3 linked regions of the Oceanispirochaeta sp. M1 genome follow. The protein of the gene in region 1 binds, or shares a complex with, the protein of each later gene. Links are inferred from orthologs where the notes say so. Each region holds a gene or a part of one and is shown in the gene's direction. Other genes may lie near its edges. The genes, in order: pnp, rny and DV872_RS12560.

Region 1 (7,818 bases):
AATCGGTGTATGCCTGTTATATTTTTATTAGGAGTGTTAATTAATAATGTTAACCAAAGAAGACAAACAGAATGTTGTTGAAGAGTTCGGAACAAACGGTACAGATACCGGTTCTACTGAAGTGCAGATCGCTCTTCTTACAAAAAGAATTGAAGATTTAATGGATCACTTTAAATCAAACAAGAAAGATCATGCTTCAAGACGTGGACTGCTTAAAATGGTAGGTTCCCGTAGAAAGCTGCTGAAGTATCTTAAGAGAAAAGATCTCGAAAGTTACAGATCACTTATTGCTAAACTCGGTCTTAGAAAATAAGAAAAACCCGGCCTAAGTGTCGGGTTTTTTTTATAAAAGATCGTTTAAGAAAAAACGGCTGCTATTAAACCGGGGGGAGGCTCCGGCTTGTTGCAGTCGTAGATGTTAATCATCAAAGGAAATTATATGGAAACTTTTAAATTTCAACTCGGTGAAGATGAAATCATCCTGGAAACAGGTAAAATGGCTAAACAGGCTAATGGTTCCGTTTTGGCCCGCTGTGGTGGATCTGCTGTTATGGCAACTGTCTGCTGTGGTTCAGAACCAAAAGAGGGACTCGATTATGTTCCCCTCTCAGTAGATTACAACGAGCGTTATTACGCTGCCGGTAAAATTCCCGGTGGATTTCTCAAAAGAGAATCCAGACCCAAAGACAAGGAAATCCTTGTATCCCGTCTGATCGACCGTCCTATGAGACCCCTTTTCTATAAGGATTTCGGACGTGAAATTCAGGTAGTACCCATGACTGTTTCAACAGACCAGGAACATACTCCTGATGTACTGGGTATGATTGCAGCATTTGCTGCTGTTATGATTTCAGACATTCCCTTTAACGGACCCGTTGCGGCTGTTAGAGTTGCTTCCATAAAAGGTGAGTACATCATCAACCCGACATTTGCACAGATCGAAGAGGGAGAGCTCGATATTATTGTAGCCGCTTCTAATGACGGTATCTGCATGGTTGAAGGTGGAGCTAACGAAGTATCAGAAGAGATGATGCTCGGTGCCATTCAGGCTGCTGAAAAGACTCTTGCTGATCTCTGTGACTTCCTGGCCGATATGGCTGCGAAATGCGGAAAAGAAAAACTGCCCCTGGTAGAAAAGACCATCAAACTTGAGAAGTGGGACGTAATGTACGCCGAAGCTTTTCCCCAGATGGAAACTGCAGTATTCATGGACGGTAAGTTCGAAAGACGTGATGCCATCAGGGCTATCAAGAAAGCAATGCTTGCCAAGTACGAAGCAGACATTCCTGAAGAGCAGATTAGACTGGTGGGTGACCTTTTCGAAGAACTTGAAAGAGTCATTATCAGAAAATCCATTATTGAAAAGAATGTCCGTTGTGATAAACGTGCCAGTGACAAAATCAGGGACATCTCCTGTGAAATCGATATGCTGGACAGAGCTCATGGTTCTGCACTGTTTACTCGTGGTGAAACTCAGTCTCTGGGTGTTACCACTCTAGGCAGCGTTCAGGATGAACAGATCATGGACGATATCGATGGAGACAGAAGAGCTAACTTCATGCTTCATTACAATTTCCCTCCCTACTCAGTAGGTGAAACAGGAAGATTGGGTACCGGACGCCGTGAAATCGGTCATGGTCACCTGGCTCAGAGAGCCATAGAAGGTGTTCTTCCTTCCAAGGAAGAATTTCCCTATACTATCCGTGTCGTTTCAGAAATCCTGGAATCAAACGGATCTTCTTCACAGGCTACAATCTGTAGTGGATCACTGAGTCTTCTGGACGCCGGTGTTCCCCTTAAAAGACCTGTTGCCGGTATTGCCATGGGTCTTATCAAGGAAGGGGATGACTTTGCTGTTCTCTCTGATATTCTTGGTGAAGAAGATCATATGGGTGATATGGACTTCAAGGTTGCCGGTTCTGAAGAAGGAATCACAGCTTTCCAGATGGACATAAAGATTCCCGGAATCAGCATTGAAATCATGAAAAAAGCACTTTCACAGGCTCTGGAAGGACGTCTGCATATCCTTAAGATCATGAACGAAACAATTTCTGAACCCAGCAGTGAAGTGTCTGAGTTTGCACCCAGTGTAACTTCCTTCAAGGTTGATGTTGATAAAATCGGACTCCTTATCGGACCTGGTGGTAAAAATATCAAGGGTATGGCTGAGAAGAGCGGTGCAAAGATCAATATCGATGAAGACGGTACTGTAAATGTTTTCTGTAGAGAAAAGAAAGGTACCGATATGGCTGAAGCCATGATTAGAGGTATGATCGAAGAACCCGAAGTAGGAACACTTTACAAAGCCGTTGTAAAACGTATTATGGATTTTGGTGCCTTTATGGAGTTCCTTCCCGGTAAAGAAGGTCTCTGTCATATTTCCAAGATTTCTGCAGAGCGTGTTAACAATGTTTCCGATGTTCTGAAAGAAGGTCAGGAAGTTGAAGTTCGTCTTATCGAAGTAGATAGAATGGGCAGAATCAATCTGAGTGTCGTAGATGCTCTGGATAAAAACTGGAAATCCAAATCCGGTGGTATGAACCGCAGATAATTATTAAGCAGATTAAAGGGATTTTCATAAATCTCTGATATGCTATAATCAAACAGTCCCTGTTTCAGGGGCTGTTTTTTTGTTTAAATTTCATAGATAGAATAATAATGAGGACTTAAATGGATACTGTTGCTGTTAAATTGACCGGTCCCGAGGACATGATGCCCCATTACGGAACAGAAGATTCGGCGGGAGCCGATCTCAGGGCCTGTGTAGATTCGCCTGTTACTCTTGCTCCCGGGGAAAGAAAACTGATCCCCACAGGACTGCGTATGGCAATCCCTTCAGGGTATGAAGGACAGGTAAGACCCCGTTCCGGACTGGCTGTTAAGAAGGGTCTCACAGTTTTAAATACTCCGGGAACTATCGATGCAGATTACAGAGGGGATGTTATGGTTATCCTGATCAACCTGGGCCGGGAGGATGTTGTTATTGAGCGGGGCGAAAGAATTGCCCAGCTGATCATAGCACCAGTGACAAGAGCTGATTTTCAGTTCACTGATAACCTTGAGGATACAGCCAGAGGCAGCGGCGGTTTCGGTTCTACCGGAGTCAAATGAACAAGTTCTCTTTCTTATCAATCTTTCTGATTTTACTGTCTTTTCAGACAACTTTATATTGTTCTGCAGATGACTTTTCTGCAGCTGACTTTTCTGCAAATGAAGAGTTATTGCTGAAATACAGGATCAACGGGGATTATCTGAAAGAATCCAATCTGAGAACAGTACTGGAAGAGTTGCTGTTCTCAGAAACTGACCCTTTAAGTAGAACAGCATTAAAAAGACTTCTTTATCAGGAGCTTATAGAGCTTCCGGATGATATCTTTTTTGATAAACATATCTCTGCACTGGCTGCCGATGGAGATGATCTGTGGATGGGCAGCCGAAGCGGGGATATTGCCCGTTATTCATTATCTGAAAAGAGCTGGAAATCCTTTATCAGAGGGCAGGACTCTCTTGCCATCAAAACCATGCAGACCATACTTCCGGACCATGAACGAATCTGGTTTCTTTCATACGGCAGTGTGGGTGTATATTCAAAAAGACACAGCAGGCTTATTTATCTGGATATTCCGGATGAGAAGGATTACAGAGGTCTCCAGAGCGGGATTGTTGTGGGTACCGGACTTATTACAGGTACCCAGTCCCGTGGACTGAGACGGATACGTCTGGACAGTCAGTCTGTGCTGCCTCTTGCATCGGATTTAAGGAATGTTACTTTTCTTCAGGCTCTGGATGATCAGCGCATCCTTGCGGGTAGTGAAGAGGATGGTTTATTTATACTGGACCGAAGTTTTAATGCATCAGCTGCAGGTCAAAACAGCAGGCAGCTTTCTGCAGCCAGAGCTGTCCTGGGCGATTCCAGGAGTCGTATGATAGCAGGCAGTTACGGGGGCGGGCTCTATAAGCTTGTCAGACAGGGGGATAAATATGATATAGTTCTCCTGAACAGCCGGACCCGCTGGATTACAGGGGGTGTGGAGCTGCCGGAGCACTTTTGTTTTTCAACTCTGGGACAGGGGCTTCTTGTCATGGAAAAAGAGAGTCTTGAAATCAGTTATTTGGGAATTTCTGAAGGACTGGGTGGGCTTGATATGAGCTCTATTGCTTATGTTGAACCTTATATAATTTGCGCCGTACAGGAACAGGGACTGGTTAAGATACATGAAGACTTATTTAGAACACCCTAATTCATACAAAACCCTGTATCTATATATTGCCAGGGAGTTTTTTCTCTCATTTTTTGTCTCATTTCTTTTCTTTTTCTTTATCTTTTTTATCAATCAGCTTCTGCTTCTGGCAGAGGATATTCTTGAGAAACAGGTCCCTTTCACTTATGTTATGAGGCTTATTTTTTACTCTCTTCCTTCAATAATTGCCATATCATTTCCATTTGCAACTCTTGTGGGAACACTTATGACCTATGGCCGCTTCTCTTCGGATAATGAAATCCTAGCAATGAAGTGTTCGGGGATTACATATAACAGGATTTTTCTACCGGTTTTTCTTATTGGAATTCTGTTCTCTTTTGTTTCATTCTTTGTAAACGACTATCTTCTGCCTGTGGGGACAATCAATTTCACCAGACTCTATAGGGAGATGATCTACCGGAATCCCGAGGTTGAACTGGAATCATTTTCGGTGAAATATTTTCAGGAAAGTATTATTATTACGGGTCAGGTTGAAGGGAAATCCATTGATAATCTGATCATAGTTGAAAAAGACAAGGAATCAAACCGTAGAATTATTCTGGCGAATCAGGCCTATATCAATAATGCTCATGAAGAAGCAGGGGTTCTATCATTTCAGCTTGATAATATTCTTGATCATAAACCTGAAAAGCGGAACAGAGGTGAATTCATTTATTCTGAGGCTGATAAAATGATCTATAACATATTGCTTAAGGATATAACTTCTTCAATTCGAAATCCGGGTCCAAGGGAGATGAGCTCTCTGGATGTTTACCGGGAAATTCAGGTAAAGCAGCTTCGTTACGATGAAAAAGTCAGGCAGAGAGATAAGCAGAGCCTGAGATATTATACTGAGATGTACGGCAGCTGGAAGTTGATGAACCAGGAGAGTAATCCCAGGCTTGTTCAGAATTTCCCGACGAAGATTAAAAATTTCAGAACTCAATACCTGAATTCTGCAGGAACAATGGTTAAAGACCGTTCTCTGCAAATATGGAAGCTTGAGTTTTTTCAGAAATTTTCGATTCCCTTTTCCTGTCTCCCCTTTGTAATCCTGGCATTTCCTCTGGGGCTCTATACCAAGAGAAGCGGTAAATCAATGGGCTTTGGAATAGGACTTTTTATTACCATAATCTACTGGGGTATGCTTGTTGCAGGGAGAACCCTGGGAATACGAACCTTTTATCCTCCGGCTCTGACCATGTGGCTGCCTAATATGCTGATTTTTTCTATAGGTTTTATTCTTTATCTTTTCAGGGCGGGTAAATGAAAGCTCTTCATAAAATGATAATGAAAGATTTTATTCCAACACTCCTTGTGGCTCTGATCTTTTTTATTATGATACTGCAGCTGGTGGATATCTTTGCCAATCTCTGGCGTTATCTGAATGCGGAAGTACCAATGGCAGCCATATTGAGAGTGACTCTGCTCTATACACCAAAGTGTATCTCCTTTGCTCTGCCCATTGCCGTTCTGTTTTCAATTTCCTACACCCTTGGAAACTATTATGCCAATAATGAGCTGATAGCCGTATTCGGTTCAGGCTATTCACTATATCAGCTTACAAGTCCGCTTCTTATTTTTGCAATCTTTTTGAGTCTGGGGGGATATTTTTTCGAAGATAGAATAGTTATTCCCACATTCAAGGAAAAAAATCAGATATCCAGAGAAATTCTGGGACAGACGGTTTCATTCAGTAATTCCAATGTAGCCGTTCTGAGTCATCGTAACCGAGTTATCTATAATGCTGATTTTTATAATGACCGGCGTCAGAGTCTTACGGGTCTTACAGTCCTTTTTCTTGATGAGGAGGGAAATTTTGATTTCAGAGTTGATGGCAATTCAGCTGTCTGGGAAGAAGACCACTGGATAATAAAGAATGCCAGAATTTTTCTGTATGATGATAGAAATGAGTATTTGAAAGAGGATTTTCACAGCAGCTGGGAACATGAGATGCTTGATGAACCGCCTGATTCTTTTAAAAGAATAAGCCGGGATATTGCCGAGATGAGTGCAACTGAGGCCAAGGCATGGGTAGAATCACTCAGGAGAACAGGATTCCCTTTTAAGGGTGCCCTCACAGAGTATTATCAAAGAACTTCATTTGCACTAACTCCTCTTGTTGTAGCTTTACTATCCTGTTCACTGGGAGGACGCTTTAAAAAGAATATTCTGCTGATGAGCCTCCTTTCCAGTCTGGTGGTTTCTGTTATATATTACGTAGCACAAATGGTTATGGTACTTCTGGCTAAGCTGGGGTATATACCGCCTCTCTACGGTGCATGGGCGGCTTTTCTGATTTTTCTGGGTGTAGGGGCTCTGTTATTCAAAACGGCTCAGACATAATTATAGGAGATAAATATGATAGATATTCAATATAGAGATCCTTCCTGCCGTGGAAGAGGCGGTATTCTGCATCTTCCCCACGGAGATGTTGAGGTTCCGGCATTTATGCCTGTAGGGACTAATGGAACCGTCAAGGCGATAAAACATGATTCAGTAGAAGACATGGGTTATACCCTGATTCTGGGAAATACCTACCATCTGTATCTGCGTCCCGGAATGGAGGTTATCGAAGCCGCAGGGGGACTGCATAATTTCAGTTCATGGAAACATAATATTCTCACCGACTCCGGTGGATTTCAGGTCTTCTCACTGGCTCCTTTCAGGAAAATAAGGGAAGAGGGTGTCCGCTTCAGGTCTCATATCGATGGAGCCTATCATGTCTTTACTCCCGAAAAGGTAGTGGAGATTCAGGAAACTCTGGGAAGTGATGTTCAGATGGCTCTTGATGTCTGTACGGCTCCCGGTATCTCCCATAAAGAGGCAGTGGAGTCTCTGGAGATTACTACACGCTGGGCCGCACGGGCCAAAGCACGCTGGGAAAACTGTAAAGATGGTTACCATGGTAAGCTCTTCGGTATTATTCAGGGAAACTTTTATGAAGATCTGAGAAAACGGAGTGCTGAAGAGATTCTTGAACTGGATACTCCCGGGATTGCTATCGGGGGACTCTCTGTTGGTGAATCACCCGAGATGTTCCGTGATTACCTCCACTATACTGCTCAGTTCCTTCCGGAAGATAAACCCCGTTATGTCATGGGAATCGGAACCCCCGATTATATGCTTGAGGCTGTTGAGGCCGGTATTGATATGTTTGACTGTGTTTATCCTACAAGAATTGCCCGAAACGGAACCTGTTTTACCCTGGATGGTAACCTGGCACTGAAGAATGAGAAATGCCGCCTGGATCAGCAGCCCATCGAGCCCACATGTACCTGTCCCGTATGTCAGCAGTACAGCAGATCCTACTTAAGACACCTTTTCAAGGCCAAGGAAATTCTGGGGCCCATGCTTGTTACCGAACACAACCTCCATTTTCTTTATACCTTTATGGAAGAGGTTCGTCAGTCTCTCAGAGAGGGACGCTTCCTGGAGTATAAGAAATCATTCCTGGACCGTTTTCAGAAGAGGTAGCACTTGAAAGAGACAACACGACGGCAGAGCATGCTCTCCACATTGGCAGTTATGGCCGGAACCCTGGGTTCCAGAATCCTGGGTTTCGTCCGTATTGCAC
Region 2 (7,852 bases), on another replicon or contig:
GCATTGATGAGACCGAGGATCTTGAAGAGCTTGAAGAGCTTGAAGAACTTGAAGAACTTGAAGAACTTGAAGAACTTGAAGAACTTGAAGAACTTGAAGAACTTGCCGAGCAGTCCGTTGATGCTGAACAACCTGTTGAAGTAGAGGAACTTGATGTTCTTGAAGATACCGAGAATCTGGATGATTTTGAAGAAATAGATGAACTTGAAGAGTTCGACGAAGCAGAGGAATCTGTATCTGAATTTGATGAGGATAGTGGAGAAACTCTGGATGATCTGGAAGAGATAGAAGATGATTCAGCTTTACCTGAACAGGCAGAAGAGCTTGAAGAGCTTGAAGACGCTGTTATAGAGGATTTCCTTGCACCTCTGGCGGACCTTGCAGTAGCTGTCTTTGCTGAGGAACTGAGTGAAAAAGACTCTGAACAGGAACTATCTGATACCCTGGAATCTGCAGAGGAAGAACCTTCTGTAGAACCAGTTCGTCCGGATAAGGATAAAGCAGCAGCTCCTAAAGATACACAGGATTCCCAGATGATAGATCTGGATGAAGTGGGCAGTCAGTTCAGTATCAACAGCCTTATAGACTCAATGGATGTTGATTCAATTTCCAAAAATCTTGAAATTCGCTATAACCAGTATCTTAATGAAACAGATACTTCACCAGTTGAAGATAATGTTGATGAACTGCAGTCTCAAGTAGAACTGAAGACTCTTCCTGTGGAAGAAGCTGATACCGAAGACCTTGATAAGCTCCCTGTTGCCTTTGATGAATCTGAAGAAGAGGATCTGATAGAACTGGATCTGCTTGATAACCTCTCTCTTTTCGGTCTCGATCTCACAGGAGGATATTCAATGAATCAAAAGGATATTATAAAGAAGAAGCAGCAGATGGATAGTGTTGATGATGCTGAATCTGTGGGTACTGTGGCAACACTTACTAAAGAGACTGAAGAATTGGTAAATAGTGAAGATGACGGCCTGATTGAGCTGGATATTATCAGTCCTCATGAGTATTATAATGATTCAAAATATAAGAGTTATGATTCTGTGGAAACCGCAGTTATTGATAATATCGAAGAACCTGCCTGGGGAGATGATATGAGTACAGATAAGGATAGTGATGCTCCTGCAGATGATCTAACAGGCGGTAATGAAGAACTGAACGAAGTCGAAGAACTGGATGAAGTCGAAGATCTGGATGAAGTCGAAGATCTGGATGAAGTCGAAGAACTGGACGAAGTCGAAGAACTGGACGAAGTCGAAGATCTGGACGAAGTCGAAGATCTGGACGAAGTCGAAGATCTGGACGAAGTCGAAGATCTGGAAGAGCTGGATGAACTTGAAGAACTCGAAGAGATGGAAGAAGTCGAAGAGTTAAAAGTAGTCGTTCCTCCGCTATCTGTCAGTTTTACTGAGTACCTCAGTAAAGCCGGACTAGATATCAAAGAAGAGCCCGAATCAGACGAAGAAGATGCTCATGTTGAAGAAGATGATGGTAAGATAACCTCAGAATCGTTTATGCAGGGAATGGGTGGACTCGTTCAGAACCTGGCAGATGATCTGCTGCCTCCTCTGGAAGAAGAGCCCGAAGTTGAACATTATACAATAAAAGATGAAGTCGCACGTCTGGAAATGACTGAAAAGGGTCTTGATTTTGATAGATTCAGAAGTCATTACCGTGAAGGTTCTCTCGGTCTGCTAAAGGCACTGCGTGATCTGACAAGAGAATATAAAGCCCTGAGTGGTATCCTTATGAAAAAATCTGGAAAAGGGCTTATTCCTGTTCATTCAATCGGTATTAATGAAGACGGTGTAGACAGTCTGAGCAGTGATGATATTTCATCTCTCTTTGGATCTATGACCTCGGATAACAAGCTCGTGTACATTAAGAATAAAGACCATGAATCCTTAGCCGGAGCACTGGCACATCCCGATTTTAATCTTTTTCAATGCTGGGTTTTGATGCCACTGGAGAGTAAAGAAGGGATTGATTATGCTCTTCTTGGATACAAGGATTCCAAACAGTCATTTCTTAATGAGATTCTTTAATCAACTCTATAGATGCAGCTGGTTTACTTCTCATTGATAATGAAGAACTTATGTGATCAGCTGCTGATTTATGATGTTTTAATGGAAATACTTTGACTTGACAAATAGGTCTTTACTTATATAATCATATTATCTTGTAAGATTAGGGGGAATAATGGATCTTATATATATGATAGCTCTTCCCCTCGTTGGATTAGTATTAGGTTGGACAATAAGATGGCTTTATGCCAGATATCAGCTCTCTTCTTCAGAGCAGAAATCGTTAAGAGTAAAACAGGACGCAGTTAAAGAGGCAGAACAAGAAAAAAAATCTATCTTGCTGGAAGCACAGAATCAGATTATGAAGGAACGTCGTCAACTGGAGAAAGAAAACCGGGATAGACGCAATGATGTTCAGAAATATGAACGTAGAGTGCAACAAAAAGAAGATAACCTTGATAAAAAGACTGCGTTGCTTGAACAGAAACAGGCAGCGATTAACGATCAGGAAGAGGCTCTTGTAGGCAGAGAAGAATCTGTTACCGCGGAGGAATCCCGATGGCAGACTGAGCTCGAAAGAATCTCAGGTTTAACCAAAGACGAGGCGAAGAAATTAATTATCCAGAGTCTGGAAAATGAAGCAAAACATGATGCTCAGGCACTGGTTAATAAGATTGAACAGGAAGCGAATCTCACGGCTGAGAAGAAGGCCAGAGATGTCATAATTACTACAATTCAGCGTCTGGCGACAGATGTAAGCACAGAAATTACTGTGACTTCCGTCAGTCTGCCCAATGATGAAATGAAGGGTAGAATCATCGGTCGTGAAGGCCGTAATATCAGAACTCTCGAGACACTGACAGGTGTGGATATCATTATTGATGATACTCCTGAAGCTGTTGTGATCTCATGTTTTGATCCGATTAGAAAAGTGATCGCTAAGATCGCTCTGGAAAGACTGATAGCCGACGGCAGAATCCATCCCGCAAGGATTGAGGAAGTTGTACAGAAGGTGACGAAAGAAATCAGTCAGACTATTTATGAAGAGGGTGAAAAGGTTCTCTTCGATCTGGGTATTCATAATGTCCGGCCCGAAGGTATCAGAGCTCTCGGTCGTCTGCATTTCAGAACCAGTTATGGTCAGAATGTACTTTCTCATTCCAAGGAAGTTGCTGTCATTGCCGGTATGATCGCCTCTGAAGTAGGTGCTGATGCAGAACTTGCCAAGAGAGGAGCTTTGCTCCACGATATCGGTAAGGGACTTGAAACTGATGGTGATGTGAATCATGCGGAGCTGGGTGCAGAACTCTGTAAACGTATGAATGAAGATCCCCGGGTTATTAATGCTGTAGGTGCTCATCACAATGATATTGAGATAACTTCAGTGGAGGGAATCATTGTTCAGGTGGCGGATGCTATTTCAGCAGCCAGACCCGGAGCTAGACGTGAGACTCTTGATAACTATATCAAGCGACTTGAAAACCTTGAGAAGATCGCAATGAGCTTCGAGGGTGTTGAAAAGGTATTTGCTATTCAGGCTGGACGAGAGCTGAGAATCATGGTCAATAATGACAAAATTGATGATTCCAAAGCACAGATCCTTGCTAAAGATATTGCAAAGCAGATTGAAAATGAACTTAAGTATCCCGGACGTATCCGGGTCACCATAATTCGCGAAACAAGGGCCGTTGAATACGCCCGTTAGGAAGTGAACTTTGGCGAATGAATTACGCGCCCTTATTCTGGGAGATGTTGTTGGATCTCCCGGGAGCAGGGCGCTTTTCTTTGGATTAAAAAAACTCATCAAAGAGCACCGGGCAGATCTGGTCATCGTTAACGGTGAAAATGCAGCTGCCGGTTTCGGCATGATGCCCGAAGATGTGGAAAGACTGTTTTCCGCAGGTGCTGATGTGATTACAAGTGGTAATCATATCTGGCAGAAGAAAGAGATTCTGGATTTTCTTGATTCTCAGGAATTCCTTCTCAGACCTGCCAATTACCCTCCCGGTGTTCCAGGACATGGTCAATGTATTATCGAAAAGAAGAAACAGAAGATTGCTGTTTTTAATATGCTTGGCAGATCCCGTATGGGATTCAATGGCTTCTGTCCTTTTCAGGCTATGAAAAAAATGGTTCAGAAGGTTCAGGGACAAGCGGATATTACTATTCTTGATTTTCATGCTGAAGATCCCCTGGAGAAAGAAGCCCTTGCACTTCATATGGACGGTCAGCTGAGTCTTCTCTTTGGAACACACACACATATACAGACTGCCGATGAAAGGATTCTCCCCGGAGGAACCGCTTATATCAGTGATATAGGGATGGTAGGGCCGGTGGGTAGTGTTATCGGTGCTGATCCACAGCAGAGTATCAGAAGAAGCCTTTCTCAGCTTCCTATCAAGATGGACGTAATTGATAACCAGGCCCTGATCTGCGGCATCGTTGTAGATTTTTTAGACGGTAAGGCCGTTTCCATCAGTCGGATCAGGCAGCTTTCACCGGCATGAAGAAACAGAGGCTCCTGCAGCTTGCATCCCGGCAGTTTCCGGAATATTCAGAAAAAGAACTTTTCGCATCAATACTGTGCGGTGAACTCATTACTTCCGGTGAAAAGATAAAAGACCCTAAGGCTCTTGTTGCTTCAGATGCAAAGCTGGAACTCAGTAAAAAGAAATATGTCTCCCGTGGGGGATTCAAGCTGGAAAAGGTTCTTGAATACTGGTCCGTTCCGGTGAAAGGGAAAAGGATACTTGATGCCGGCTGTTCCACAGGTGGTTTTACAGATTGTCTTCTGCAGAAGGGAGCTCTCTCTGTTTATGCCGTTGATGTGGGATATAACCAGCTTGACTACTCTCTGCGAGTTAATCCGGCAGTAGTTGTTATGGAAAAGACCAATATTATGTCTGTTCAGAATCTTGATCCCAAGCCCCATTGGGCGGTTGCGGATCTCTCTTTCCGGAGCCTGCGGTCAGCCGCTTCACATATACTGAGTCTTACTGAAGAGTCACGTCTTATTGCCTTGATGAAACCTCAGTTTGAGCTGGAAAATCCTGATGATGACTTTGATGGTATTATCCGTGATCCGATACAGATCCTGGAAATTACAAGGACTGTGATTGACGAGATGGCTGAAGAAGGCGCTTTTGTCTGCAGAACTTCCCTGTCTCCTCTTACCGGGCGTAAAGGAAATCAGGAACTGCTTTTTGATGTAAGTTCTGACTCAGAAAAGTTTCGCGGTACTGATGTTCTGATTTCAGAGCTGGAGAAGGAATTTAACCTGAAGTCCTGAGCTCATCTGACTGATTGTTGTCAGTGGATGTTTTGAAAGGATTCTCTGCCCAGAGGTTCTCCGATATAGAACCCTTCTCCTCCAAGATAATCCCTTATAACACCTTCGATAAGAATCTGAACATTTTTGATGCTTGAAAATTCGGTAGAGGTGTAAACGACCTGTTTGAGCTGTGCAAGGTATCCTTCTCTCCCAAGAGGATTGAATCGAAATGCCTCATTGAAATTCAGGTAGGCCGTACCACCTTCCACTCTTGCAGATAACAGACGGCTACCTTCGGGAATCAGTGTCAGGGAGCCTTTGTTTATCTCATCTGATCCGGGACCGCTGATCAGAGTGTTTATTGTCTGTGTCAACGGGGAACTGCTGAAATCCACTGACCTTGTGACACTCTTCAGTGATATCAGACCTTCAGTATTTACCTTTACAAAATAGATTCGGGCATCCCTGCTGTTGGAACTTATATCTTCATCATTGGGTTTTTCAGGCTGTTTGATTTCTTCAAGCTCTATTGGTTCCGGTTTGAGAGCTGTTTCTTCCTGAACCGGATCTAGGCGATGGACAACAGCTCCTCCCTGTTTTTCTGTGTTATTGTTCCATAGCTGCATTTTACCGGGCTGAAAGAGGAAAAAAACAAGAGCCAGAAGAATAATAAATATCAGGGACAGCAGAGCTATGATCATTATCTGCCCCGGGCTGATCGCTTTTTTTTCTATGGAAGGGGAGTAGGTCCGTGCGTTCCGGTTCTGAGTCCTTCCACTGTTCGGAGTTGCTGAGGGTCTTGAACCGTTGGAAGCTTTTGATCCTTTAGGGGCAGTAGATGCTGCTTTTATCCGCTTGTTTTGTGTACCGGTGGATCTAGCTGCGATATTACTCGCTGGTTTGCCAGTGGGGTTTGTCATCTTTTTATATCTGTTGACGGGATTTTCTTTATTACTCATACATAGTGATTATCGGATCATATGGCTGCTCTGCCAAGGGAAAAGAGAGTAGAATGCCAAGTTTGACTAAGTCCTGAAAGTCGCATATATTTAAACTGATGAAAGAATTTCATGGAATCTCAGCTTCTCCGGGCATTGTTATCTCAAATGCATATCTTTATAACGAAGAGAGTTTTTCTGTCCCCCGTTACAGTATTACTGAACGGGAGATCGATTTTGAAATAGAGCGTTACAATAATGCTATTCAATCTGCCTCTGAAGAATTGACAGAACTGAAAACAAGTATTACCAGGGAACACAGCGAAGAAGAAGCCCGTTTCCTTGATTCTCATATACTTATGCTTCACGATCCAATGTTTAAGGATCAGGTTTTTGAGAAGCTCAGAACAGATATGTTCAATGTTGAATGGATCGTTCAAAGTGTGATTCAAGCCCTTGTTAATAAGCTGAACGCATCAGGTGATATCTATATGCAGGAACGCACAATGGATATGAATGATGTTGCCAAGAGAATCATCAATACATTGCTGATGCGTAAGCGAATATCCCTGGCCGACCTTTCCAGTGAAGTCATCATTGTTACTCCCGACCTTCTCCCCTCTGATACACTGTTGATGAATAAATGGATGGTGAAGGGGATTGCCATGGACGCGGGGGGACGAACTTCCCATACGGCTATCCTGGCCCGTTCCTTCGGAATACCGGCGATTCTAGGTCTCAGAAGTATAACAAAAGAAGTTTCTGACGGAGATCTTCTGATTATAGACGGTCAGACCGGCCTGGTTATTGTTAATCCCGATAAAGAGACTCTTAAGCGATATAAAAAGAAGCAGACTGTAAATTTGAAGAGGGAATCTGAACTTTTCAATCTGGTGAATCTTCCTTCTGAGACAAGAGACGGTAAGAAGATTGATCTTAAGGCCAATATTGAAGTTCCTGATGAGCTGGATTCGGTTCATGCCTACAATGCTTCGGGAATCGGTTTGTTCCGTAGCGAGTTTCTTGTTATGCAGAGTGGGCAGGAGCTGGATGAAGAGCTTCAGTTCGAAGTCTATAAAAAAATTGTTCTGGGTATGGAAGGAGCATCTGTTACCATCAGAACTCTGGATGTCGGCGGAGATAAGCTTATTCGTGAGATAGCTCAGAAAAATGAGAAAAACCCTCTCCTTGGATGGCGGGCAATCCGTTTCTGTCTGGAGAGAGTCGATATATTCAAGGTTCAGCTGAGAGCTATACTGAGGGCTTCTGCTTTCGGTACCGTTAGAATCATGTTCCCCATGATCTCAGGTATAGAAGAGCTGGAGCGTGCCATAAAAGTATTAAATTCAGTAAAAAAGGATCTGAAGGCTGAAGGGATTGCTTTTTCAGAGGATATCCCTGTAGGATGCATGATCGAAGTTCCTTCTGCAGCAATGACATCTGACATTCTGGCAAGGAAGGCGGACTTCTTTTCCATTGGGACAAACGATTTAATCCAGTACACCATTGCAGTCGACCGGGGTAATGAGAAGATTGCCAGCATGTATGAACCATTCCATCCCGCCGTTTTACGGCTTATCAGGATGGTTGTAGAAAACGGTCATGAGGCGGGA
Region 3 (7,736 bases), on another replicon or contig:
AAGCCCTCTCTCCCGCATCCGCTGCCTATTACGACTTCCCTTCATCAAAACTGAAGGTGATCGGTGTTACAGGTACTGACGGAAAGAGCACAACCGTTTCCTTTATTCATCAGCTCCTTGAAGCTGAAGGAATGAAGGCTGGATTTCTCTCAACAGTTAATTACAAAACAGGGGATGTAGCCAAAGCCAACCCCTACAGACAGTCTACACCCGAAGCTCCCCATATCCACCAGCTGCTGAAAGAGATGGTGGACAACGGAATGCAGTATGCTGTTCTGGAAGCAACCTCTCACGGTCTCTCCCCTAAAAACTCCCGCCTGGCGGATGTAGAATTTGATGTGGCCGTTCTGACCAATGTGACCCACGAGCATCTTGAGTTCCACGGTTCCATTGAGCAGTACCGCCTGGATAAGGCCAATCTCTTCAAGATGATTGCAGAGTCCTCTTTTGCCGACTCCTTCGGTGTTGTCAACGACGATGATCAGTGGGCAGAAATCTATATGGATGCTGTCGGGGAGAAACCAGTTTTTCTCTACAGCCTGAAAGATAAGGATGCCGACCTGTGGTGCAGCGATTATAAGAGTGATGCCACAGGCATTGCTTTCTCCCTCAATGTTCCCAACGGTAAAAAAGAGAGCCGTCTGAATATGCCGGGGCTCTTCAATGTAGAAAACGCCATGGCAGCTCTTGTTGTGGTTTCCGAACTTATGGAAGAAGATATTCTGGAGCTTGTTGATCATCTGCCTTCATTGACCGGTGTGACCGGAAGGATGTCACCTGTTACGGGAGACATGCCCTTCTCCGCTCTGGTGGACTATGCCCACACACCCGGTTCCTTTGAGAAGCTTCTGCCCCTGATACGCAGCGATGTAAAGGGAAAACTGATTGTTCTTTTCGGCTCAGCCGGAGAGCGGGATGTGGAAAAGCGCTCGGAACAGGGTGAGATTGCCGATGAATATGCGGATATCATTATTCTGAGTAATGAAGACCCCCGGGGTGATGATCCGATGGATATCATAAATGATATTGCAGAAGGTATTACCTCAAAAGATCTGAATAAGAATCTATTTCTTATTCCCGACAGAAAAGAAGGGATGAAGAAAGCAGTTGAACTGGCTGAAGCCGGGGATATGATTCTTACTCTCGGCAAGGGACATGAGAGCTCAATAATCTATGATGACGGTCCCCGTCCCTGGAATGAGTCAGAAGTATTGAAAGAAGTGCTCACCGAGGCGGGCTATAAAGTAGATTGATACTAAGATCCGGTCTTCCGGGTTTGATTAGAATAGCCACACATTTGAATAGCCACTCATTAGAGTGGCTTTTTTATTTATGCATAGTGGAATGCGGGGGAAATTATTCTTTAGATCAAGTTGTTCAGGAGTTTGTTCAGAAGATTTACTGCTGTATTTCGCCTCTGTATTTTCAGATTTTCCCCATACAGGCAAATCCGATAAAAATACCAAGGAGGGTTCCCATAAATACCTGAGGATAGGTGTGACCCAGCAGAGTCTTCAGAGCCTTGGGTTTATCACCCTCTTCAAAAAGATGAGACATTTCCTGAATCAGACTATTGAGTATTTCAGCGTGCCGGCCTGCTGCCCGGCGAACACCCGTTGCGTCATAAATAACAATTGAGCCGAATACAATAGAAATGGCGAAGTAAGGGCTGTTTAATCCATACTGGATTCCGCATGAAGTTGCTAAAGCTGCAACTGCTGCCGAATGGGATGAAGGCATTCCACCGGTCTCTGTAAGACGGTCCCAGGCCATACGTCTCTCCATCACCAGAATAAGTATAACCTTGGCAAGCTGTGCCACAAGCATTCCCATAAATGCAGAAAAAATCAGGGGATTGTAAGTGAGAAAATTCATTTATCCTCCGAGGATCTGCTGTTAATAAAACAGCGCGTAACAACATTACCATGCCAGAGGTGACTTGAGAAGAGGAATTAATCATGTTAATCTGTGAAACATGAATAAAATATCCGTCGCTCTACTATACGGCGGCCGTTCAGGAGAACATGAAGTTTCCCTCCGATCTGCCGCATCTGTCTATAAACATCTAGACCGTGAAAAGTACTATATTCACCTTATCGGTATCAGCCGTGAGGGTGTCTGGTATCTACAGAACCCTCCGGGAGAAATTGAAGAGATCCTCTCGATTGAAGAAGATTCACAGCAAATGCTCAGCGTTGTACCAGGCAAAGGACTTAGCTCAAATAAAGGTCCCATAGCGGTAGATGCGGTTCTGCCCATTCTTCACGGTACTTTCGGTGAAGATGGAACCCTTCAGGGACTCCTTGAGATAGCCGACCTTCCCTATGCCGGGGCAGGTGTAGGTGGAAGCTACCTGAGCATGGATAAGGATATAGCAAAAATAATATGGGAACATCATAATCTGCCTGTTGTTCCCTTCAGAAGTGTCAGAAAAGCAGAGTGTGAGGCTGAAAATTTCAGCTGGACCGCCCTTCTGACTGAAATAAAAGAGAAGTTCGGCATGCCCCTTTTTGTTAAACCCTCCCAGTGCGGCTCCTCTGTAGGTGTCTCCCGTGTGGATAACGAAGATAAATTTCAGGCTGCCATGGAAGAAGCGCTGCGCTTTGATAACAAGGTGCTTGTGGAACCTGCTGTTAATGCCAGAGAAATTGAGTGCTCCATACTGGGAAACGAGAATCCCAGATCTTTCCCTCCCGGAGAACTGAAGCCCAGTCATGAGTTTTATGATTATGAAGCAAAATATTTAGATCCCGATGGAGCCGCACTTATCGTGCCGGCAGATCTTGAAAAAGAAGATGCCCGCAGGGTGCAGGAGATCGCTGTAAAAGCCTATGAAGTACTTGGCTGCAGCGGTATGTCCCGGGTGGACTTCTTTATGGATAAGAAAACAGGAGAGCTGTTTCTCAATGAGATTAACACCATACCCGGTTTTACGAGCATCAGTATGTTTCCTCTTCTCTGTGATGCGGGAGGACTTCCCTATCCCGCTCTACTGGATGAGATGATCAATCTGGCCCTGGACAGATTCAAAAAGAAAAGCGCTCTCAGTTTCACACTGATGTGATTTGCTAACTATATCCTAACTTTCTATACTTAAAATCTGGAGACATTATGTCACAAGGCACAAAAAAGATTGGAATACTTACAGCAGGAGGCGATTGCCCCGGTTTAAATGCTGCAATCAGAGGGGTTGGAAAGACTTCTATTCTCAAATACGGAATGGATGTCTACGGCTTTTCCTCCGGCTACCTCGGACTGATCAATAATGAGTACAGACATCTGGATGAGAAGTCGTTATCCGGAATATTGACAATGGGAGGGACCATTCTTGGAACCTCAAGGGAAAAACCGTTTAAACACGAAGAGTACGAAGAGTATGTTCAGAGCAAACCCGACCGTATTCTGGAGAACTGCGATAAACTGGGCCTTGATGCCCTTGTATGTATCGGCGGAAATGGAACCATGAAGACTGCAGGAAAACTGCAGGAATTGGGCCTCAATATAGTAGGCATTCCCAAGACCATCGACAACGATGTTTGGGGAACAGATATGACCTTCGGCTTTGATACGGCTGTAAATATCGCCACCGAAGCCATCGATAGAATGCATACCACAGCCAACTCTCATAAAAGAATTATGGTTGTAGAGGTTATGGGTCATCATACGGGCTGGCTGTCACTCTACTCCGGTGTTGCCGGAGGGGGAGATGCCATTCTTCTTCCTGAAATCCCCTGGAAAGCTGAAACACTGAAAGATTACCTTTTGAAACGTCTTGAAGCGGGAAAACCCTACTCTATCGTTGTTGTAGCAGAAGGTGTGAAGGTGCCGGGAGTGGGAATGAAGAAAAACAGAATTTCTGCAGGTGCTGCTGTGGCCCGTCTGATTCAGGATATGACAGGCATAGAAACCAGAGAGACGATTCTGGGGTATATTCAAAGAGGTGGAACCCCCTCTCCCAGAGACAGGGTGATTGCCACAGAACTCGGCTCATACGCAGCAGGTATGGCAGATTCCGGAGAATTCGGCCGAATGGCTGCGTATCATGGAAATGACCTGACATCAGTTCCCCTTGAAGAGGTAGCCGGAAAGACAAAATTTGTCCCTGCAGATCATCCTCTTATTAAACATGCCCGGACTATAGACACCTGTTTCGGTGACGGTCTTGGACGCTGATCAGATACATGTATGTATTATTTAGAAAATTAAATTGATAAAAGGAAAACTATGGCCCGCCCCTATACCGTAAAGAAAAGAGATTACCCTTTTTTTAATAAAGAGATCAGCTGGCTTTCCTTTAATGAGAGAGTTCTGCAGGAAGCCGAAGACAAAAGAAATCCTCTGGGTGATCGCTTCAAATTTCTGGGAATCTACTCTTCAAATCTTGATGAGTTTTTCAGGGTTCGTGTTGCCATGACCCGTCGGATGTGCCAGATGGGAAAAGAGGGAGCTATAATGCTTCGGGAAGACCCTGCCTCTGCCATGGCAAATATTCAGAAGGAAGTGGCCAGACAGAGAGAAAGCTTCAACACAATACTTCAGAATATGTATGCTGAGCTCGAGGTAATGGGAATAAGGCTTCTGAAATACAAACAGCTGAATAAAGAGCAGAGTTCTTTTATAAAAGAGTATTTTGAGAGAGAGGTCCGTCACAAGATCTTCCCCATAATGGTGGATGCACGTTACAAACTGCCCGAGCTGCAGGACAAAACACTATACCTTGCGGTGGAGATGAAAAAAACAATCGGCCAGGAAGATAAAATCCGCTACAGTATCGTTGAGATCCCGACAAAAGTTCTTCCCCGGTTTATCAAACTTCCCAGCAAGAAAGATGAACAGAATGTAATGCTTATTGATGAAGTGGTCCGTGCAGGACTTCCATCAATTTTCAGAGACAGCCATTATCACAGTTTCCATTCATGGAACTTCAAGGTTGTACGGGATGCGGAACTGGATATTGATGATGACGATATCTCACTCAGTTATATGAACAAAGTAAACCAGAGTGTCCAGAAGAGACATCTGGGAGCACCAATCTGGTTCCTCTATGATCAGACCATGAATCAGGATCTGCTGGATATGTTCCTCAGAAAAATGAAATTCAGAAAGTATGATACGGTTACCCCTGGAGGCAGGCATCACTACTTCAGCGACTTTATGAAGTTCCCCAAACTGGTGGGACTGCAATGTTGTGAAAAATATGAACCTCTGCAGCACAGACACTTTCCCAAGGGTGTAAAAATCTTCCAGGCGATCAAGGCTAAAGATACACTTCTCTATTTTCCGTATCACAGTTTTGATACGGTGATCGATCTACTGCGGGAGGCTTCCATCGATCCCCACGTGGAAAGCATTAAAGTAACACTCTACAGAGTGGCAAACTTTTCATCCGTTGTGAATGCCCTGATCAATGCCAGGAAGAATAGAAAAGAGATTCTGGTTATCCTGGAGCTGCAGGCCCGTTTTGATGAAGAGAATAATATTTTCTGGGCCAATGTACTTAAAGAAAACGATGTAAAAGTAATTTTTGGTGTGGAAGGTCTCAAGGTTCACTCCAAACTTCTCCTTATCAGCAGAAGGGAGAAGGGAAAAACCGTCCGCTACGGTGGTATAGGTACGGGTAACCTAAACGAGGATACCGCCGGCCTCTACACAGACTGTTTCCTTATGACTTCCCATAAGGAGATTCTCGAGGAGGTGGACGCCCTCTTCGATTTCTTCGAAAACAACTACCGCTACCGACGGAACAAGCACCTGATGATATCCCCCAACGGCCTCCGTTCAGGGATTACCGAGCTTATCGACAATGAAATTGAATTTGCCAAAAAAGGTGAGAAAGCAAGCATCAGGATAAAACTGAACAACCTCAGCGATGAAGGGATTATTCAAAAGCTTTATGAAGCCTCCCAGGCAGGAGTCAAAATCCGCCTGATCGTACGGGGCCGGTTTTCTCTGGTTCCCGGAGTTGAGGGATTCAGTGAAAATATCGAAGCCATAAGTATCCTGGATCAGTATCTGGAACATGCCCGTTTCTTTATTTTTAGAAACGGGGGAGACAACCGCTGCTATATCACTTCGGCAGACTGGCTGGGACGAAATTTAGACCGCCGGGTTGAAGTAACCTGCCCTGTATACCGTAAGAGTCTTAAGGCAGAACTTAAGAGTATCTTTGACATACAGTGGTCTGATAACAGAAAGGCCAGAATACTGGATAAAGATCTTAAAAATGAATATGTAGAAGCCGGGGATGGAGACGAAAAAATCCGCTCCCAGGAAGCCGTGTACAAATATCTGATAAAAAGAACCGCCCGGAGTTAGAATGCCCGTATTTATCAACCGAGTACTGAATATGAAAAACATCAAGGTTATCGGCTTTGATATGGATTACACCCTTGTCCGTTATCATACTGAAGCCTTTGAAGAGCTGACACACAGGCTTGCTGCAGAACGTCTTTCTGAAAGTCCGGAATATCCCATCGCAGTAAAGGATCTGAAATTTGATTTCCAGAGAGCCATTGTGGGACTGGTCATAGACAAAAGAAACGGAAACCTCCTGCAGGTAAGCCGTCACGGCAAGGTAAAGATAGCCTTTCACGGCCTGGAACCCCTTGATTATCATAGGATGCAGCATATCTACCAGGAGACGGCCATCGATCTGAGAGATCCCGACTTCCAGAGCCTGGATACCAGTTTTGCAATCTCCTATGGAGTACTTTTCAGCCAGCTTGTGCAGATGAAATCCGAAGGTGCCGACCTTCCCGCCTATCATGATCTGGCGAATGATGTAAACCATGCCATCGACATCCTTCATCAGGACGACAGTTTAAAATCCAGAATCAGGAATGATTTTGAGCGTTTTGTTGTTAAAGACCCCCGAATAGCGGGGATGCTGGAGCGATATAAGGACTACGGCAAGAAGCTGATGATCATCACAAACTCTGATTACGCCTACACCAGAAAGCTGATGGACTACTCCCTCAATCCCTTTCTAAAAAAGTATAAGAACTGGCGTGAGCTCTTTGATATTGTTATCACATTTGCCGACAAGCCCCGGTTCTTTGAGCAGAAGGGTCGTTTCCTTAAGATAGATCCCGAATCTGAAACCATGATCAATCATACTGACGCTGTGGACAGCGGCATCTATCAGGGTGGAAATTTTTCCAAACTGCAGAAGGATCTGGGATACTCGGGCAGTGAGATTCTCTACCTGGGTGACCATATTTATGGTGATGTTGTCTCTATCAAGAAAAGCTGTAACTGGCGTACCGCTCTTGTTCTGGGAGATCTGGAAGATGAGATTAAGGGAATCAGAGAGTCCAGAAGCATTCAGGAAGAGATTAATAGCCTTATGGATAAAAAACTCAAACTGGAGAAAGAGATCAACAGCCTTGACTCCCGACGCTATGAGGGAGAAGCAGTCTCCCGAAGCAGAATAACAGCCCTCTTTGACTCGCTGGACAAACTCAATTCCAAGATTTCCGAACTTCTGGGACAGTATAAAGCTTTCTTTAATCCCTATTGGGGGGAAATTCTCAGAGCGGGCTTTGACGAGAGCCGATATGCCGAGCAGGTTGAAAAATATGCCTGTGTCTACATGACTAAGGTATCAGATCTGTATGACTACTCACCCAAGACCTATTTCCGCCCCTACAGACGCACCATGCCTCACGAAGACCTGAACCTTCTAGACTGATAATTAGGTCATTCCCGGTATGTTTGATACCCATGAATTACATTGG

What was found.
Region 2: pnp (region 1) and rny share a complex: the UniProt entries of both Bacillus subtilis proteins name them as parts of the possible RNA degradosome complex. The link is inferred for Oceanispirochaeta sp. M1 from one-to-one orthologs.
Region 3: pnp (region 1) and DV872_RS12560 share a complex: the UniProt entries of both Bacillus subtilis proteins name them as parts of the possible RNA degradosome complex. The link is inferred for Oceanispirochaeta sp. M1 from one-to-one orthologs.

Annotation. Positions count from the first base shown.
Region 1 is NZ_QQPQ01000023.1:60,950-68,767, reverse strand. The notes cover bases 81-2,995. They hold pnp (polyribonucleotide nucleotidyltransferase), read left to right. Parts: upstream 81-439; coding sequence 440-2,551; downstream 2,552-2,995. Other genes in these bases: dut (dUTP diphosphatase), read left to right, coding at 2,671-2,995; rpsO (30S ribosomal protein S15), read left to right, coding at 81-313. In the rest of the region: more of rpsO, read left to right, coding at 47-80; more of dut, read left to right, coding at 2,996-3,111; DV872_RS16470 (hypothetical protein), read left to right, coding at 3,108-4,241; DV872_RS16465 (LptF/LptG family permease), read left to right, coding at 4,216-5,511; DV872_RS16460 (LptF/LptG family permease), read left to right, coding at 5,508-6,587; tRNA guanosine(34) transglycosylase Tgt, read left to right, coding at 6,603-7,718; murein biosynthesis integral membrane protein MurJ, read left to right, coding at 7,722-7,818. UniProt on the Bacillus subtilis protein: Involved in mRNA degradation. Catalyzes the phosphorolysis of single-stranded polyribonucleotides processively in the 3'- to 5'-direction. Necessary for competence development in Bacillus subtilis.
Region 2 is NZ_QQPQ01000022.1:65,783-73,634, forward strand. What follows is about bases 1,522-4,470. They hold rny (ribonuclease Y), read left to right. Parts: upstream 1,522-2,205; coding sequence 2,206-3,735; downstream 3,736-4,470. Other genes in these bases: DV872_RS26615 (hypothetical protein), read left to right, coding at 1,522-2,051; DV872_RS16045 (TIGR00282 family metallophosphoesterase), read left to right, coding at 3,746-4,470. In the rest of the region: more of DV872_RS26615, read left to right, coding at 1-1,521; more of DV872_RS16045, read left to right, coding at 4,471-4,537; DV872_RS16050 (TlyA family RNA methyltransferase), read left to right, coding at 4,534-5,319; DV872_RS16055 (GerMN domain-containing protein), read right to left, coding at 5,340-6,260; ptsP (phosphoenolpyruvate--protein phosphotransferase), read left to right, coding at 6,359-7,852. UniProt on the Bacillus subtilis protein: Endoribonuclease that initiates mRNA decay. Initiates the decay of all SAM-dependent riboswitches, such as yitJ riboswitch. Involved in processing of the gapA operon mRNA, it cleaves between cggR and gapA.
Region 3 is NZ_QQPQ01000015.1:96,082-103,817, forward strand. Bases 2,310-5,142 are described here. They hold DV872_RS12560 (6-phosphofructokinase), read left to right. Parts: upstream 2,310-3,111; coding sequence 3,112-4,173; downstream 4,174-5,142. Other genes in these bases: DV872_RS12555 (D-alanine--D-alanine ligase family protein), read left to right, coding at 2,310-3,064; ppk1 (polyphosphate kinase 1), read left to right, coding at 4,225-5,142. In the rest of the region: DV872_RS12545 (UDP-N-acetylmuramoyl-L-alanyl-D-glutamate--2,6-diaminopimelate ligase), read left to right, coding at 1-1,253; DV872_RS12550 (divergent PAP2 family protein), read right to left, coding at 1,426-1,875; more of DV872_RS12555, read left to right, coding at 1,976-2,309; more of ppk1, read left to right, coding at 5,143-6,315; DV872_RS12570 (HAD-IG family 5'-nucleotidase), read left to right, coding at 6,317-7,690. UniProt on the Bacillus subtilis protein: Catalyzes the phosphorylation of D-fructose 6-phosphate to fructose 1,6-bisphosphate by ATP, the first committing step of glycolysis.